Regions from separate parts of the Mesorhizobium sp. M7A.F.Ca.US.010.02.1.1 genome, predicted to be linked through region 1. Evidence: predicted binding sites of a transcription regulator. Region 1 holds the regulator's gene; each other region holds the start of a gene.
What was found. Region 1 encodes PhoB, which activates phosphate uptake and scavenging genes when phosphate is short. Its sites were predicted from a motif close to TGTCATNNANCTGTCAT; they were not measured.

Region 1 (4,165 bases):
CGACAATGGCTGCAACGCGCTGCGTGTAAACGGAGCGGACCGCATCAAGGAGACCGAGAAAGGCGAGTGCGAGAACCGCGATAGCAGAGAGGTAAAGAAGCGTCTCGACGCTGGAGGAAGGCAGGACGCGGTCATAGACCTGCAAGAGATAAAGGGGGATCACCAATAGCAGGATGTTGATGAGGAACGAAAAAACGCCGACATCGGCGATGGCGCGCCTCAAGACTGCCCGCAGATCAGACCGTGCAATCATTCCCGCGCTCCTAACGGCTCATGGCCCCAACATAAGGGCGTCGCTTAGACCGAATGGTCGCCGGCGATGTCCAAGGGGTGGTGCTGCAGGTCGTCCAGCGTATAGGCGCGGATGTAGTCGATCTTCATCTCCGCTGGCGTAGCCAGATGGTCAGGAGGCTGGCCGGCAATGCCGCCCACCGCGAGATTGGCCAGCATATACATGGGATCGTGCATGTCGGCCGGCGTCGCTGCTTGAGCGACCTTTACACCATCGTAGGTCCAGACAAGCTCATCCTTCGTCCAGAGCAGGCCATAGGTGTGGAAACCGTCGGTATCCGCAACGTTCACCGTTGACGAAACCTTCGTGTGCGCTCCCGTCTCATTGGAATGCGCCGTCATGTAGAGCGTGTTCGGGTCCTGGCCGCGCGTTTCGACAACGTCCAGCTCCGGCGGCCACGATCCGTCCTCCGGAAGCAGCCAGAACGCCGGCCAGGCTCCGGCTGTTTCAGGAAGATCCGCCCGCATTTCGAAATAGCCGTAGGTTTGCGAGAAGGTGTCGTGGGTCGTCAGGATCCCCGAGGTGTATTCGTAGTTGTTGATCAGAGGCTTGATGTCCTCCGGCGCCTGCGCGGCGGTGATGGTGAGGACGCCGTTCTCAACGCTGAACGGATGGACCGAACTCGTCGGGCCATAATTGGCGTCGATATACCACTGCAACTCACCATTGCTGCTCAACGTGCTGCCGTTCGGCGCTCCCCACCAGAAATGAATTCCAGGTGCCGTCCTGCCCGTCCCGAAGGCTCAGCGTGTTGAAATCGTCGGAGAAGGACAGCGTCATTGCGGACTTGTCGATCGGAAGTTCGAACTGGGTGGGCTGCAGCTTGTCGATGGTCGTATTCTTGAACACCAGGATCTCGTCGGATCCGAGGTTCAGCATCACGTTCGATTCCACCTGGACCATCTGTGAACGGACGGCATCGAACGAAGTGAAGTCGTAGCCGTCAAGCCGGACCGCATCGGTCGCACCGAAGTCGAAGATAAGATCGCTTCCATTACCTTTGGAGATGGCGAAAGTATCGGCGCCATCGCCGCCGATCAGGACATCATTTCCCTTGCCGCCATCCAGCGTCTGGTGACCCGACCCGCCCTTGATGATGTTGTCCACCGCATTTCCGAACGCAAATCGGTTGGTGCCGGTAACGACGAGGTTCTCGAAATTGTCGGGGAGCTTGTAGCTCATCCATGTGTCGATCGTGTCGATCCCTGCCCCAGGATCCTCGACCACCTTATTGTTGGTGGAATAGAGATGATAGTAGTCGTCGCCGGCGCCACCGTAGATCGTGACAGTGACGCCGGTGTCTCCCCAGAAGGAGTCGTTGCCGGAGGTGCCATGCAGTTCCGGTCCAGACCCGGTGGCCGAGAACCAATGAGTGGAAGCGCCGGTGTAGGCAAGAGGGATGCCCTTGGCGTTTAAGACCGTGCTCATCAGAAATCCTTCCTCATGGTGTCCGACCTGGTCAAAGGTCCCGCGACCGCTTCCAAGCAACGCTGCAAAGAACGAGATCGTTCCACGGAATCGTCATTAGATCCGAGATCGCATTGAACAATCGACGGACAAGCGATGAATAAAGAGGAGAGGACTCGCAATAATTTGAAGTAATTTATTAAAATTGTATATTTCTGCAGAATGCGCGTCATCCGACGAACGTATATCTAAATTAACTCAAAGTCATTCTTGCGTGGCTTTCTGGTCGGAGCCTGCGGGCAAGATGGCGACGTACCAAGTAATTCGCCGTGGTTCCTGCGGCCAGCCGGGGCCCAATAGAGAGTTTGGGAGATCGAGGAACGCCAGAAGCTGCCTGTCGCTTTGGTCCAAATGCAGTCATTCGAAACCTGATGAGGATGACCGCTCCTGTCGTCACGTGCTCGCTCCCCATCGATGAGACGAGTGCAACATTCCACCGGCTGTTGGCGACCGCGTGCTAATCGAGTTTTCCCGATCTATCGGGACGGAACAGCCACCTAGTCTTCCCTGATCGCGTAGCCCGCCCCACGGATCGTGCGGATGACATCAGGCATGCGGCCGTTGTTGACCGCCTTGCGCAGCCGCCCGACATGTACGTCGACCGTGCGCTCGTCAATGTAGATCGTTTCGCCCCAGACATTGTCGAGCAACTGGCTGCGCGAGAACACGCGGCCTGGATGGCGCATCATGAATTCGAGCAGGCGGAACTCGGTCGGTCCGAGCCGGATCTCGCTCTTCTTACGATAGACCCGGTGCGATTCACGATCGAGCAAGATGTCGCCGACCTTTAGCACGCTGGACAGCACTTCCGGCTTGGCGCGGCGCAACAGCGCCTTGACCCTGGCCATGAACTCCGGCGTCGAGAACGGCTTGACCAGATAGTCGTCGGCGCCGGTCGAGAGGCCGCGCACGCGGTCGCTTTCCTCGCCGCGCGCGGTCAGCATGATGATCGGCAGCCGCTCGGTCTCTGGGCGCATTCTTAGCCGGCGGCAGAGTTCGATGCCGGAAACCGCCGGCACCATCCAGTCGAGCACGAGAAGGTCGGGAACGTTCTCCTGCAGCCGGATCTCGGCCTCGTCGCCGCGCGTCACCACCTCGACCTGGTAACCTTCGGATTCAAGATTGTAGCGGAGCAGCACGCCTAGCGGCTCCTCATCCTCCACCACCATGATGCGTGGTGCGATCATCGGCTGGTCACCCCTGTTATGCCGCTGGCGCGGACATTGCCGTCTCGTCCTGCTTCGGACGATTGGCTGGCAACTGCGTGCCGGTCAAAACATAATAGGCATTTTCGGCGATGTTGGTCACGTGATCGCCGATCCGCTCGAGGTTCTTGGCGCAGAACAACAAGTGCGTGCACGCCGTGATGTTGCGGGGATCTTCCATCATGTAGGTCAGCAGCTCGCGGAACACCGAGGTGTATTTGACGTCGATGCGTTCGTCATTGTTTCTGAGCGTGGCAAGCGCTGCCGCGTCAGCGGCGGCATACTCGTCGACGACCCCCTGCACCTGGATCAGCACCAGTTGCGCCATCGCGTCGATCGAATGCGAAAGGTCGTGCGGCGTGACACTCAGCCCGACAGTGCCGACGCGCTTGGCGATGTTCTTGGCAAGGTCGCCGATGCGCTCAAGGTCGCCGGCCATGCGGATCGAACCGACCACCGCACGCAGATCGTTGGCCATTGGCTGGCGCTTGGCGATCAGCGTGATGGCGCGATCGTCCAGCTCGCGCTGGCGTGCATCCATGATGGCATCATCGGAAACCACGCGCTGCGCCAGCGCATTGTCCGAATTGAGCAAAGCCCTGGTCGAGCCACTGACCATCGAGCGGGCGAGATCGCCCATGTCGCGGATCAGCTGGCTGATCTGCTCCAGATCCTCATCGAAAGATGCGACGGTATGTTCACCCATGATCTTCGTCCCTCGTATGCCTGAGCTCAGCCGAACCGGCCGGTGATGTAGTCCTGGGTGCGTTTGTCGTCGGGGGTGGTGAACATCTTGTCGGTGGCGCCCTCCTCGACCAGATAGCCTAGATGGAACATCGCGGTGCGCTGCGACACGCGTGCTGCCTGCTGCATCGAATGGGTGACGATGACGATCGTATAGTTCTGACGCAGTTCGTCGATCAGTTCCTCGACGCGAGCAGTGGCGATCGGGTCGAGCGCCGAACACGGTTCGTCCATCAGGATCACCTCGGGTGACACGGCGATGGCGCGTGCAATGCACAGACGCTGCTGCTGGCCACCGGAAAGACCCGTGCCAGGTTCTTGCAAACGGTCCTTGACCTCGTTCCAGATCGCCGCCTTCTTCAGGCTCGACTCTACGATCTGATCCATGTCGGCCTTGCGCTTGGCCAATCCGTGGATGCGCGGACCATAGGCAACGTTCTCGTAGATCGATTTGGGG
Region 2 (4,165 bases), on a different contig from region 1:
TCCGCACATGCAATTGCATTGGCCAGAGGGGGGTGCTGGCCCGCAAACCAACAGCGATTGGAGGACCTTCTGATGCCGACGCCCCTCGTTGTCTCAGACGTCGCCAAGAGCTTCACCATGCATCTGCGCGACGGCATCAAATTGCCTGTTATCGCCGGTGTCTCGTTCTCGATCAGGGCCGGCGAATGCACCGTGCTCGGCGGCCCGTCCGGTGCCGGCAAGAGCTCGATCCTGAAGATGCTCTACGGCAACTACGCCGTCGACGAAGGCCAGATCATCGTCAGCCACGATGACGGGCTGATCGACCTCGCCACTGCCAGCCCGCGCACCGTGCTTGCCGTGCGCCGGCAAACGATCGGCTATGTCAGCCAATTCCTGCGCACCGTGCCGCGCGTTTCGGCGCTGGATGTCGTCGCCGAACCGCTGGTCGAGCGCGGCGAGGATCGCGAGATTGCCCGCGGCAAGGCACGCGCCTTGCTGGCGCAGCTCAACCTGCCGGAGAAACTCTGGGCATTGCCACCTGCGACCTTCTCCGGTGGCGAGCAGCAGCGCGTCAACATCGCACGCGGCTTCATCACCGAGCATCCGATCCTGCTGCTCGACGAGCCGACCGCCTCGCTCGACGCCAAAAACCGCGATGTCGTGATTGAACTCATCGCCGCCAAGAAGGCGGCTGATGTCGCGCTGCTCGGCATCTTCCATGACCACGACGTACGCGAGGCGGTTGCCGACCGCATCATCGACGTCACCGCTTTCGCTCCCGGAAAAATCGCCGCATGACCAGGAAATTGTCCGAGACGCCGCTGGTCCATCCGACGGCGGATGTGCAGAATTCGACGCTCGGCCGCTGGACCGAGATCGCCGACCGCAGCCGGGTGTCGGAAAGCGAGCTTGGCGACTATTCCTACATGATGCAGGACTGCGCCGTCTGGTGCGCGACGATCGGCAAGTTCGCCAACATCGCCGCCAGCGTGCGCATCAACGCCACCAACCACCCGACCTGGCGGCCAACGCTGCACCATTTCACCTATCGCGCCTCGGACTACTGGGACGACGCCGAGCACGAGACAGAATTCTTCGCCCAGCGTCGCGCCAGGCGAGTCACCATCGGCCACGACACCTGGCTCGGCCACGGCTCGACCATCCTGCCCGGCGTCACCGTCGGTGACGGCGCGGCGATCGGCGCCGGAGCCGTCGTCTCGAAGGACGTCGCCCCCTACACCATCGTCGCCGGCGTGCCGGCCAAACCGATCCGTGAGCGCTTCGACCGCCGCACCGCCGACCGTTATCAGGCGCTTGCCTGGTGGGACTGGGATCATGCCAGGCTGCGCGCTTCGCTCGACGATTTCCGGGAACTATCGGCCGAGGCCTTCCTGGAAAAATACGAAGGATAATTCTTCACATCATCGTCATGGCAGCCACATGGCAGGACCTGTTCGATGACTCTCTCAAGCTTTTTCGAGCAGCAGGCTCCCGTGATCGAAATCAAAACTCCCGCCTTCTGCGGCTTCAGGGACATGGAGCACTTCGAGGACCTGCTGGCCCTGGGCCGGCCATAACTCCACACCTGTGGAGCGTAACAAAACTGACATCACCGCGACACGGCAGGTTCATGTGGCTGCGTTAGGCGAGTGCCTGACGATCAATATGGTCCAGACTGGAACCTGCCCCATGTCAGCAAATTCCGCCACGCTCGAAATCCGCGGTGTCAGCCGCCGATTTGGTAAGAACACCGCCGTCAGCGACATCAACATCGCCATCCCACAGGGTCAGATGGTTGGCATTATCGGCCGTTCGGGCGCCGGCAAATCGACCCTTCTTCGCATGATCAACCGTCTCATCGATCCCAGCCAGGGATCGATCTTTTTTGGCGGCGCCGAGGTTTCCCAGTTGCGCGGCTCGCCGCTGCGGCGCTGGCAGCGTGACTGCGCCATGATCTTCCAGCAGTTCAACCTGGTGCCGCGCCTCGACGTGCTCACCAATGTGCTGCTCGGCAAGCTGAACCACCGCTCGACCATGTCAAACCTGTTCGGCATGTTCTCCCGCGCCGAATGCGCCGAGGCGGTCGCAGCTCTCGAGCGGCTCGACATCGCCCGCACCGCTTTGCAACCGGCCGGCACCTTGTCGGGCGGCCAGCAGCAGCGCGTCGCCATTGCCCGCGCCATGATGCAGCAGCCCAAGGTTATCCTCGCCGACGAGCCGATCGCCTCGCTTGACCCGCTCAACGCCAAGGTGGTGATGGATTCGCTGCAGGACATCAATTTGCGCGAAGGCATCACCGTCGTCACCAATCTGCACACGCTGGACACCGCCCGCACCTATTGCAACCGCATTATCGGCATGGCCGCCGGCAAGGTCGTCTTCGATGGTCCGCCGGAAGAGCTCAACCGCGAGGCCATGCGCCTCGTCTATGGCGCCGACAGCAATGGCCAGGAAATCTCCGAGGCCATCACCTCGACCAGCGTTGCCTTCAGCCGAAAGATCGCCGCATCCGCCGCACCGCTCGAACCCGCATTCCCGGGATATTGAGTCCATGATCCCGAAAAGTGGAATCCGGTTTTCGGGCAAGATCATGGACAAACAAGAGAGAGCGGTTGGGATCGACAGCCCGCGTCAAGGGCACCTGTCAAAATCGAGAACGCTGCCGGCGCGGGGCCGGAACCTACAGGAGAGATTACAGATGTTCAGGAAGATGGTTTTCAGCGCCGTTTCGGTGCTCGCCATGGCGACCAGCATGGCCCATGCCGCCGACATGAAGGAATTTCGCGTCGGCATTCTCGGCGGCGAAAACGAAACCGACCGGCTGCGCAACTACCAGTGCCTCGCCGACCATCTGAAGGCCGAATTCGGCTTCGAAAAGGTCTCGCTGTTCCCCGCTGCCGACTATGACGGCGTGATCCAGGGCCTGCTTGGCGGCACGCTCGACTTCGCCGAACTCGGCGCTTCCGGCTACGCCAGCATCGCTCTCAAGGACCCGAAGGCGGTCACCCCGATCCTCACCACCCAGCAGACCGACGGCGCCACCGGCTACTATTCGATCGGCCTGGCGCTGAAATCCTCCGGCATCACCGATATCAAGTCGGCCAAGGGCAAGAAACTCGGCTACGCCGATCCGGATTCTACCTCCGGCTATCTGATCCCGCTGACCCAGATCCCGAAGGACACCGGCGCTTCGAACGAAACCTTCTTCGCTTCGACCCAGTTCAACGGCGGCCACGAGAACAACGTTCTGGCCGTGCGCGACGGCAAGGTCGATGTGGCGGTGGACGATTCCTCCGGTATCGGCGACTTCAAGGACGGCTACACCTCGGGCACCTTCCACAAGGAAGTCGCCAAGGGCGCCGTCGACCCCAACGACTTCGTCGAAGTCTGGCGCTCGGGCCTGATCCCGAACGGCCCGCTGGTCGTGCGCACCGCGCTCGGCGACGAAATGACCGCCAAGCTCGCCGACTTCTTCACGCAGTTGCCGAAGAAGGACAAGGCTTGCTTCGAAGGCGTCGAAGGCGGCGACTTTACCGGCTACGTCCCGGTCAAGGCGGACTTCTACAACGTCATCGTCGAAGCCCGTAAGGCAGCCATTGGCGGCTAACGGCGAAATCAGGAAGGGCGGCGTCGAGAAAACGCCGCCCTTCTTGCATGTCCGATCATGACCCTTTCCGTGACAGCCCCTTCCGGCGCCACTCACCAGATGGCCGACGCCTGGCGTCGCCAGACGTCCTTGCGCCGGCTCTACACCGCCATCGGTGTCGGCCTTCTCATCATCGCGCTTGGCAGCACCATGTGGTTCGCCGACGAGGCCAATGCCGGGCATTTCTTCGACCGGTTGCCGCATTTGCTGGACTTCCTGAGCTGGCTCGTCCCCAAGGACTGGAACGATGTCTGGCGGGCGATGTTCGATATCGCTTCCCCGCATGACACCGGCACCCAGGAATTCAACTTTCCGCTTGGCCGCTCGTATGTCTGGGACAGCTTCTACATCCCCGAATATTTCGAGCTGATGCTGACCACGCTCAACGTGGCGCTGGTCTCGACCTTCATCGGCTTCGTCTTCGCCGTGCCGTTCTCCTTCATCGCGGCGCGCAATCTGACGCCGCATCCGGTGCTGCGGCTGATCGTCAAGCGCCTCATGGAGCTGCTGCGCGCCTTTCCCGAGATCGTCATCGCG
Region 3 (4,165 bases), on a different contig from region 1:
TCTAAGACATAGCTTTCGGTCTCCATCGGCAGGAACCCCCCGGAGCTGAGCCAGCGCGACACCCGGCTCTCGCCGGCATTGTAGGCGGCGGCGGCCAGGCCGAGATTGCCGTAGCCGGTTTTCATTTCGGCGAGATATCTAGCCGAAGCCGGAATCGCCTGGTTGATGTCGAAGGAATTGGCAAGCCCGCGCATCTTGGCGGTGCCCGGCATGAACTGGGCAATGCCTTCGGCACCGACCGGACTGACGGCGTTGGGATCGAAACGGCTTTCCTTCCAGATCAGCCGGGCGAAGAAATCCCTGGACAGGCCGTTCTGGTCGGCATGCGCCTGGATCAGATTGCAGACTTTGTCGATCAGCCGCTGCTTGGCGGATTGCGGCGGATCGGCCAGCACAAGGGTCGACCAGGTCAGCCCGTACAGCAGGATCAGCGCTGCCCAAAGGAAACGCTGCATCGGTTCTACTCGGCCGCGGCCTTGCCGCGACCGAACCGTTGCTCGATATAGTCGGCGACCATCTTCTCGAAATCCGCGGCGATCGACGGCCCGCGCAGCGTCGCCGCCTTTTTGCCGTCGACGAAGACAGGCGCCGTCGGCATTTCGCCCGTGCCGGGCAGCGAAATGCCGATATCGGCATGCTTGGACTCGCCAGGGCCGTTGACGATGCAACCCATCACCGCGACCTTGAGGTTCTCGACGCCGGGGTATTTGTCGCGCCACACGGGCATGTTCTTCCTGAGATCGGCCTGGATGTTCTGGGCGAGTTCCTGGAACACGGTGGAGGTGGTGCGGCCGCAACCGGGGCAAGCGGCAACAATCGGCACGAACTGCCTGAACCCCATGGTCTGCAGCAATTCCTGCGACACCTGCACCTCGCGCGTGCGGTCGCCATTCGGCTCCGGTGTCAGCGAGATGCGGATGGTGTCGCCGATGCCTTGCTGGAGCAGGATGCCCATGGCGGCCGACGAAGCGACGATGCCCTTCGAGCCCATGCCGGCTTCGGTCAGGCCGAGATGCAGCGCATGATTGGAGCGGGTGGCGAGTTCGGTATAGACGGCGATCAGGTCCTGCACGCCGCTGACCTTGGCCGACAGGATGATTTTCTCGCGGTCAAGGCCGATCTCCTCCGCCATCTCGGCCGACAGGATCGCCGACTGCACGATCGCCTCGCGCATCACCTCCTGGGCCGTCAGCGGGAAACCCTTGTCCTGGTTGTCGTCCATCAGCCGGGTCAAAAGCTCCTGGTCGAGCGAGCCCCAGTTGACACCGATGCGTACCGGCTTGTCATGCTTGATCGCCATCTCGACGATATCGGCGAACTGGCGGTCCTTCTTGTCCTTGAAGCCGACATTGCCGGGGTTAATGCGATATTTGGCCAGCGCGTCGGCGCAGGCCGGGTGATCGGCCAAAAGCTTGTGGCCGATATAGTGGAAATCGCCGACCAGCGGCACGTGGATACCCAGCCGCTGAAGCCGCTCATGAATGCGCGGCACGGCGGCGGCGCTCTCGTCGCGATCGACGGTGATGCGCACGATCTCGGAGCCGGCCCGGTGGAGGGCTGCGACCTGCGCAACCGTCTGGTCGATATCGGCCGTGTCGGTGTTGGTCATCGATTGGACGACGACAGGCGCGCCGCCGCCGACGACCACGCCGCCGACATCGACGCCGACCGACGTGCGGCGGGGGAAAGGAGAGGAAAAATATCCGGTCATGCCGGCAGCCTTTTGTCTCTGGGGCATCTTGTGTCCTGCATGGACGCACAACGACGCCCCGGGCCGATGCGCTGAGGTCCGGGCATGAGGTGGAGGAGCAAAGATGGCTTGTCAATGGCGACAGGTCGCCACTGGCCGGAATCGCCCGCCGCCGGCGACCAGAAACAATCGATGTTCTGGCGAAACGGGCGACGGCCGAAGCGGAGATTGAGCCGGGTGCAAGTCCAGCTTCGGCTGACAGACCGGTGCTGGAAATCAAAACCCTCCACACCGGCGGCGTGGTGCCGCCGGGAAAAGAGGCCGCGAATATTGGGCGGCTATGTCAGGAGGGTATCAATGCGTGGTCGGTTTGCCTCTTAGTTTTTCAATCTCGTCCTTGAGTGCCAGCTTGCGTCGCTTGAGATTCACGATTTCGAGGTCGTCGACCGATGGATGATTCATCGCGTCATCGATTTCACGTTCGATGTCGCCGTGTTTCCGCTGCAACTCATCAAGATGGGATGCAAGAGACATGATTGGTTCTCCCTTTCATGGTTTTCCTCGATTGCAACCGTCACGGCGCGTCCACCGCAGGTTCGCTTCTGTGACGGCACGGTGACAGTGTGTCACCTTCCGCGGGCGATGTCGAATGATCCGTGGTAGCATTCCACGACACTGTGAAATGTGATATGGGCTGCACGCCGGTGACAAAACACCCGGCCCCGCCCAATCAGGCCCAGCTTTGGGCGCCGCAGACGTGCAGACGGTAGAGAATGTCCGATCAGGAACAGGCCGATATTCGCCTCGAATTTTCCCGCCTGAAGCAGGAACACGCCGATTTCGATGCCGCCATCAACGCGATGATCGCCATGGCCTGCGATCCGCTGCAGATCCAGCGCATGAAGAAGAAGAAGCTGTTCCTCAAGGATCGGCTGATGGCACTGGAAGACAAGATCATTCCCGACATCATTGCGTGAGTTGGCATTCGCTCGCCCGCGCGCTACCCGGCGATCGAAAGCTTTGCGGCACGATCACGCAGCAAGCCGATGAGTTCGCCGGTCCGCTCCTCGGACGTATCGATGGGGACCACCAGGCACATCGTCGCCTCGACCTTGCCCGGCGCTGAAAACACCGGTGCGGCAAGGCACTTCGTATAGGCATCGACAAGGCCCGAAGTGACGCAATAGCCGGTGACCTGGGCTTTTGCGATGTCGGCGACGAAATCGTCAAGCCGCAGTTTGCGCCCGTCGGGCAGCACGAGGTCGTCGTTTGACACCATGTCTTCGATCTCAGCCTTCTCCAGCCCCGCCAGAAGCAGCCGCCCCGAGGCTGTCCAGGGCAGCGGTATCTGCAAGCCGGTGGCGGAACTGATGCGGAACGGTCTGGTGCCGGGACTCGCATGGACGATCGTATAGCGGCCGCTCTGCAGCATGCACAGTTCGGAAGTCTCGCCGGTCTCGCGCGACAGATTGTCGACCTCCTGGCGCCCCCGCCTCAACAGGTCGTTGCCCCGCACATAGTCCATTCCGTAGAGATAGAGCTTCTTGCCGAAATAGACGCGATTGCCGTCGCCTTCCATTTCCAGCAGTCCCGCATCGACCAGCGACCGCACCAGCGTATAGGCCGTCGAGCGGGGCGCGTTCACGCCCTTGGCAAGGTCGCCAATGCCGATCGCGCGCTGGGTCGTGTGAAGAAACTCCAGAATCTCGAGCACCCGGTTGAGCCCCTTTTCACGGGAGCCCGAAATCTTCTCGCCGGCTGAAAGTGCCGAGGTATTGCCATCTTGCATTGTTGATTCCCGGTGTTAGTATCTGTCCTGTACAGGATACATGCGTCTCTTGTAAGAGACAATCGCTTCGACGTCACTGACGCGTGTATTGCCTGTGCAAGGGGAACACAAACGAAAGGAGGTCGCCGTGAACGACACATCCGGAAGACGTGATTTTCTGAAATTGGGAATGGCGGGACTGGCCGCGGCCGGCGTCGTGGGTGCGGCGGTAACCGTCGATGCCCAAAAGGCCGCTGCCCAGGCAGCACCCGACAGCCTGCTGCGCACCGTGCTCGATCGCGGCAAGCTGATCGTCGGCACCGGCAGCACCAATGCGCCGTGGCACTTCGAGAACGATGCCGGCGAACTCGTCGGCATGGACATCACCATGGGGCGCATTCTTGCCAAGGGCCTTTTCGACGATCCGACCAAGGTCGAGTTCGTGATGCAGGATCCGGCACAGCGCATCCCCAACGTCACCACCAACAAGGTCGACATCACCATTCAGTTCATGACGATGAGCGCCCAGCGCTCGCAGCTGGTCAATTTTTCCCGGCCTTACTACGTCGAGGGCGTCGCCCTGCTGAGCCTTCCGACCGCCGAGAACAAGACCTTCGACAAGCTGCTTGCCGGCGGCTCGGCGACACGCGTCTCCATCCTGCAGAATGTCGATGCCGAGGCGCAGGTGCATTCGGTGCTGCCCGAGT

Region 2: the regulator PhoB is predicted to act here: its motif matches at 1,576-1,592, upstream of phnC (phosphonate ABC transporter ATP-binding protein).
Region 3: the regulator PhoB is predicted to act here: its motif matches at 2,295-2,311, upstream of EOA19_RS33250 (YdcH family protein).

What each region holds. Positions count from the first base shown of each region.
Region 1 covers NZ_RZRV01000029.1:14,777-18,941, reverse strand. The annotation lists gene EOA19_RS24380 (type I secretion system permease/ATPase) at 1-223, opposite strand, end outside; partial or broken gene EOA19_RS24375 (family 16 glycosylhydrolase) at 298-1,720, opposite strand; gene phoB (phosphate regulon transcriptional regulator PhoB) at 2,257-2,946, opposite strand; gene phoU (phosphate signaling complex protein PhoU) at 2,963-3,670, opposite strand; gene pstB (phosphate ABC transporter ATP-binding protein PstB) at 3,697-4,165, opposite strand, start outside.
Region 2 covers NZ_RZRV01000084.1:1,080-5,244, forward strand. The annotation lists gene phnL (phosphonate C-P lyase system protein PhnL) at 73-780, shown strand; gene EOA19_RS34490 (DapH/DapD/GlmU-related protein) at 777-1,394, shown strand; gene phnC (phosphonate ABC transporter ATP-binding protein) at 1,672-2,529, shown strand; gene phnD (phosphonate ABC transporter substrate-binding protein) at 2,681-3,589, shown strand; gene phnE (phosphonate ABC transporter, permease protein PhnE) at 3,647-4,165, shown strand, end outside.
Region 3 covers NZ_RZRV01000067.1:4,988-9,152, forward strand. The annotation lists gene EOA19_RS33240 (lytic transglycosylase domain-containing protein) at 1-455, opposite strand, end outside; gene ispG (flavodoxin-dependent (E)-4-hydroxy-3-methylbut-2-enyl-diphosphate synthase) at 461-1,711, opposite strand; gene EOA19_RS33250 (YdcH family protein) at 2,045-2,224, opposite strand; gene EOA19_RS33255 (DUF465 domain-containing protein) at 2,464-2,667, shown strand; gene EOA19_RS33260 (IclR family transcriptional regulator) at 2,691-3,479, opposite strand; gene EOA19_RS33265 (transporter substrate-binding domain-containing protein) at 3,607-4,165, shown strand, end outside.